One region of the Photobacterium minamisatsumaniensis genome, then DNA from elsewhere that is predicted to be linked to it. Evidence: predicted binding sites of a transcription regulator. Region 1 holds the regulator's gene; the other holds the start of a gene.

Region 1 (3,182 bases):
CTGACTACTGTGCGTACCCAATGGCATCAATGGAAGGTGATCAACCTGAATTGCCAGCACAGTTGTCACCAGGGATCCGTATGTAGAGCATGTTTCAGGTATTCCGTTTTATCGACCAGCTAAGAGGATGTGATATTCATGGAAAGGGTTGTGCAATTATTTGATGGCTTATGGCAAGACTATACTCAGCGTTTATGCCCCTCTGCTGCACAGGTGCATGATTTACTCACTGAAGATGAGCCGTTGCTGAATGACCACATTGCGTTACGGACGTTCAATTTACCTAAAGTGGGCCTAGATAGGCTAGCGGCGCCGTTTATTGCATTGGGTTATAAACCTTGTGGTAAGTATCACTTTGAAGCGAAGAAGCTTTATGCTGAGCACTTTGAACATCCAAATCCAGATGCACCGAAAGTCTTTATCAGTGAATTGCTAGTAGGGCAGTTTAGCTCGTTGCTACAGCAAACCGTTCGAGAGCTTGTCGATCAAGTACCTGAAGCGGCGATGCGTGATCCAGCCTTCTTGTATGGTGGGCGGCGTTGGGACCTCGACTATGCCACTTATGAGTTGCTGGTAGCAGAAAGTGAATACGCAGGGTGGTTAGCCGCGCACGGTTTTGGTGCCAACCATTTTACGGTCAATATTAATCAGCTCGAGCAATTTACCGAGGTCGAAGAGGTTAATCATTTACTGCGCCATAACGGCTTTTCGATTAATGAATCTGGGGGCGATGTGAAAGGTAGCCCAGAGGTAATGCTAGAGCAATCAGCGACGATTGCCGATACTGTTGATGTTGGCTTTACCGATGGTGTGTTTAGTATCGCGGGGGGATTTTACGAATTTGCTAAGCGCTATGCTACACCAGACGGTGAGTTATATCGTGGCTTTGTTGAAGCGTCAGCGGATAAAATTTTTGAAAGCACCCACGCGAAGAAAGGCTAAATTCTCTGGCGTGAAAAGAGATTAACCCCATAGCCCACTGTTATGAAATACGGTGGGTTTATCGTGTGCGATAAGAGTCAAACGTGTTTGGGGTAGACTAATGGCACTGGCTATCAAGTGGTGTGATCCCAAATTCATGCTTAGCAAGTTGCCCTTTATGGTATGGCGAAGTCGTTTGTTGTTCAAAATAGTGCCGACGCCCGCTAAAGCCTGTCATTTCAACTGTTGGGGGAAGGGGGGCAATAACGCTCGTATTGCTTGCAGGAAAGCCATTTGCTGAAAAACGTTCGAGATCCATATCAATTTTATCCATGTGAATGACGTATTATCACTTACGCCAGATATGCACAATGTAGCACTTGATGGTGAGGATACAAGAAAGAAAAAGTGAGCAATACGGCAAAAATACCATTTTGGTATGAATTCCCGGATCAAAAAAGCCGCCTGAGGCGGCTTTTTATTATCAATGATGGCACGCGAAATTAACGTGTACCGTATACCACGATAGTTTTACCGTGAGCAGAGATTAGGTTCTGCTCTTCCAGCATTTTCAAAATACGACCAACAGTTTCACGAGAACAACCCACGATCTGGCCAATTTCTTGGCGAGTGATCTTGATTTGCATACCGTCAGGGTGCGTCATCGCATCTGGCTGTTTCGCAAGGTTTAGAAGTGTCTGAGCGATACGGCCAGTCACATCTAGGAAAGCAAGATCACCTACTTTCTGGCTTGTAACCTGAAGACGGTTTGCCATTTGAGCAGACAGACGCATCAGAATATCAGGGTTAACTTGAATAAGCTGGCGGAATTTCTTGAAAGAAATCTCTGCTACTTCACAAGGGGTTTTTGCTCGAACCCAAGCGGTACGCTCTTGGCCTTCTTCGAACAAGCCTAACTCACCGATGAAGTCACCCTGGTTTAGGTAAGACAAGATCATTTCCTTGCCTTCTTCATCCTTGATTAGGACAGCCACAGAACCTTTAACAATGTAGTAGAGCGTTTCAGCTTTTTCACCCGCATGAATCAAAGTACTCTTTGACGGGTATTTATGAATGTGGCAATGCGAAAGAAACCACTCTAGAGTTGGATCTGTTTGAGGTTTACCTGGAACCATATTACTAACTTCCTCTGTGTTTGTTGCCCAACAACGACGTCCATCAAAAAAGGGCTGGGCCTATACTTGGTGTTCGTCGCTTAGGATATTCAGTCAACAGCTGGGCTGCAAGCTCACGTGAATAATTAGTTCAAAGTTTATCTTTTTTCAGCATGCATTTCTTGATATTGATCTATCGAGAATGGTCATTTAGTAGTCATAAGTGTGCACATGATCACACAGTTGCTATATTGTCACTAATTACCCTATAAGTAGTAAGGAAAAACAAATGCAATCACGAGTGAAATGGGTCGAGAATATGACCTTCTTAGGTCAGTCAAATTCTGGCCATAGTGTGGTTATGGATGGCAATGGCGGAGAAAAAGCGCCAAGCCCAATGGAAATGGTATTGATGGCGGCTGGGGGATGTAGCTCGGTTGATGTGGTTGATGGATTGAAATCAGCAGGGCAGAAGATTACGGGTTGTGAAGCGCAAATTTCATCTGAGCGCCGTGAGCAAGCCCCCCGTATTTTTACCTCAGCAAACCTACATTTCGTGGTTACAGGTCATGAACTCGATGAAGCGCTAGTGGCGAAAATTGTTGCTGATTCGCTAGAGAAGTATTGCTCGGTGTGCTTGATGCTTGGTGAAGGTGTTGAAATGACGCACTCTTATGAAGTGAACTGCGCTTAATTCGACACGGCCGCGAGAGACCCAAGCCCCTGAAAGGGGCTTGAATTGTATTATTTAACCAATCTTTCCTGTTTCGATCAGTTTTTGGATCAACGGGCGCATGATTAGCTCCATGGCAAAGCTCATTTTGCCACCCGGAACCACCAATGTATTGTGGCGTGACATGAATGATCCTTGGATCATTGATAACAAATAAGGGAAGTCGACATTTTTGATCCCACGAAAACGGATCACAACAAAACTCTCATCTAGGCTTGGAATGGCTTTGGCGCTGAATGGGTTTGAAGTATCAACGGTTGGTACGCGCTGAAAGTTAATATGGGTACGAGAAAACTGAGGCGTAATATAATTGAGATAGTCATCCATCGATCGCACAATTGATTCCATCACGGCTTCGCGTGAATGACCGCGATCACGGGTATCCCGTACAATCTTTTGAATCCACTCTAAGT
Region 2 (3,182 bases), on a different contig from region 1:
ATTACCTAATCGGTTTATGTTTTAGTGCGAGCGATATTTTTGTTGATGCTTTTCAGCACATTAAAATCTGGAGGGGATAATAAAAGGTAAAAGATTAACTAAAATAGATCAAAATCACAGTAATTTTTTTTACCAAAATAAATATCAAAATAGACTTGGATATTATTCTTATAAACATGAAAAAACATTCACTTACTAAATGTAAAGTTGACTCAATATCACTATCTATTTTTTACTAACTTTTAACTGACGGAATTAAGATCACAAGTAGGTTTCTACTTTGTTCGTAACAAAAACTATTGATAAAGAAATATATTAGAAGCCGTTAAGGTGGATTAACATCACACTTATTACCCCTAAAATTTAAAACCGACCTGCTAATTGTCATTATTTGACGGTAAAGACAAACAGGTTGAGTTCGAATGTTACAGCAACCTTACGAAGGTAACAGTCTTTACGAACTATAATAGGCGAGTTATTAAGCGAAATAACGCCTGCATGAATATGCACTGAATTTATTGCATTGAATGATTACACATCATTATTTTTTGCGTATCTAGATATGAAAAAACCAGTGCAAAGCACTGGTTTTTAAATTCTAAGCTAAGCAACTTGGTGGAATTACTCGGCTAACATCTTGCGTGCAGCTTCTACAACAACTTTGATTGAACGTGCTTCTGTTACTTTCAACGTTGCATGATCAGGTGTTTCTTCCTGAGTACGGTTGATAATAACACCAGCCACACAACCCGCACGTAAGCCAGAGCTCGCACACATTGTTAGCAATGTCGCAGATTCCATTTCAAAGTTAAGCACACCCATTTCCTGCCACTCTTTCATTGAGCCTTGGAAGCGACGAACAACACGACCAGAGAACGTATCGTAACGCTCTTGGCCTGGGTAGAAGGTATCACTCGAAGCCGTTACACCCGTATGTACTGTTGCACCATCGTCGTCACACGCTGCTTTCATTGCAGTTGCAACGTCAAAATCTGCAACCGCAGGGAATTCCATTGGCGCAAAGTGTAGGCTTGCACCGTCTAGGCGTACAGAGCCCGTCGATACAATCATGTCGCCTACATTGATATGTGGTTGAATTGCGCCTGTCGTACCGACACGTAGGAAGGTACGAACACCCAACTGCGCCAGTTCTTCAACAGCGATTGAAGTTGAAGGACCACCAATCCCCGTCGAACATACAACTACAGATTTACCATCTAGCTTAGCGCGGAACACCGTGTACTCACGCGAGCTTGCTAAAAATTCAGGGTTATCCATTAGGTTGGCAATTTTTTCAACGCGAGCAGGATCGCCAGGAATAATTGCAAGCTCTGCACCGTTAAGGTCCGCTTTATTTACACCAAGATGGAAAACTGCGTTGTCAGACATAATCAGATCCTTTCATTATTATTGCCGCTGATATAGGGGGAACAAGATTAGCGGCTACACTTAATTATTGTTTTGGAAGTACTCTTTCAACTTTATCGCAAAAGAGTGCTCGCGAAACACCAAATAACGATAGCCTATAGGCGCCAGCATTTGAGTGATCACAATCACACAAATAGAAAAACAAACAATYTCACGTTACATCTTATTGTGACGAAGATCTCACTTAATCGTTATCCTTTGCGGGCAATCACATTTCTCGCGATGAGCACAGATATAAAAAAGGCACCACTTTCGTGATGCCTTATTATCCAATCATAAACTAGTGCGGTGTTCTTAATTACTCATTTGGCTTAAATTTCAACAGCCTTAGCGCATTTAGGGTAACCAATGCTGTTGCGCCACTATCTGCCAGTACGGCCACCCAAAGCCCGGTCAAACCAAACAATGTGGTGACAAGGAATACCCCTTTTAGGCCGAGTGCCAAGATGACATTCTGACGAATATTAGCCAGCGTTGCTTTAGACAGAGCGATCATCATCGGTAATTCTGAAATTCGATTGTGTGTCAGTGCCGCGTCTGCAGTTTCCAACGCAACATCTGTACCGCCACCCATCGCAATACCAATCGAGGCTGTTTTCATTGCCGGAGCATCATTGATGCCATCACCCACCATGGCAACACGCTTGGTTTGATTTGCCAATTCAACTGCTTTCACTTTATCTTCTGGCAATAAACCAGCACTGAAATCAATATCAATTTCTTTGGCAATCGCAGCCGCTGCTCGTGGGTTATCACCCGTTAGCATTACAGAATGAATACCCATCGCCTTCAGTGCCTTAATGGCCTTCGCACTGTCTTCACGTAAGTTGTCACGCCATGCAATCAGTCCCACTGGCTGCTGGTTACGGACAGCAACAACCAAGGTTTTCCCTTCACCTTCTAGTTGGAAAGCTTGCGATGTTTGTGATTCAGTCAGTTCAACACCTTGTGGTAGACGATCTGCTGCTGCAAGTACCAACAAGTCACCGTCTGTAATACCTTGAATACCACGCCCCGCGAGTGCTTCGCGCTGCTCTGCTTCTGTTACCGTTAAACCCCGTTGCTCTGCTGCATTTACCACAGCCTTTGCTAACGGGTGAGCTGAACCCATTTCTACCGCTGCTGATTGGCGAAGTAATTTATCTTCATCACCATCCCAGCTAACGATGTCTGTCATTACAGGTTTGCCTTCTGTTAGCGTCCCTGTTTTATCAAATGCGACTGTTTCAATATGACCAAGTTGTTCAAGTGCTGCTCCGCCTTTAATCAATGCGCCTCGACGAGTTGCCGCAGCCAAACCTGAGGTAATTGCTGCTGGAATAGAGATAACCAATGCACAAGGACAAGCAATAAGTAACAAGGTTAAGCCTTTATAGAGCCATTCATCCCACGACTGACCAAACATCATTGGCGGTATAACCACAACCAACGCTGCTAGCACAATCATCGCTGGGGTATACCAACGGCTAAAGCGGTCAACAAATCGCTCAAGCGGTGCTTTACGTGATTCAGCATCCTCAATAAGGTGCAAAATACGGTCAATGGCATTATCACCTTGGGCAGACGTTATTTTCAGTCGCACGACCCTGTCGGCAACTAATGCACCGGCCATGACTTGCTCCCCTGAAAAGCGTTCTACAGGTACTGATTCCCCTGTAAGCGCACTTTCATCAAAGCTCGCGGCAGCATCAAGTAATTCAACATCAGCAGGAAGACGTCCCCCTGGGGCAACTTCAATAACGTCGCCTTGTTTT

Evidence for each region. The regulator CRP, encoded in region 1, controls carbon source genes, mostly activating them, when cyclic AMP is high. The targets are predictions, from matches to a motif close to TGTGANNNNNNTCACA.
Region 2: the regulator CRP is predicted to act here: its motif matches at 1,596-1,611, upstream of udp (uridine phosphorylase).

Annotation. Positions count from the first base shown of each region.
Region 1 covers NZ_JAKJSI010000014.1:190,980-194,161, forward strand. Annotated here, with positions in the region: gene astD (succinylglutamate-semialdehyde dehydrogenase) at 1-86, shown strand, start outside; gene L4D78_RS07015 (DUF1338 domain-containing protein) at 139-942, shown strand; gene L4D78_RS07020 (hypothetical protein) at 1,040-1,255, opposite strand; gene crp (cAMP-activated global transcriptional regulator CRP) at 1,425-2,057, opposite strand; gene L4D78_RS07030 (OsmC family protein) at 2,326-2,730, shown strand; gene L4D78_RS07035 (phosphoribulokinase) at 2,785-3,182, opposite strand, start outside.
Region 2 covers NZ_JAKJSI010000010.1:287,556-290,737, reverse strand. Annotated here, with positions in the region: gene udp (uridine phosphorylase) at 622-1,389, opposite strand; gene L4D78_RS01665 (zinc/cadmium/mercury/lead-transporting ATPase) at 1,727-3,182, opposite strand, start outside.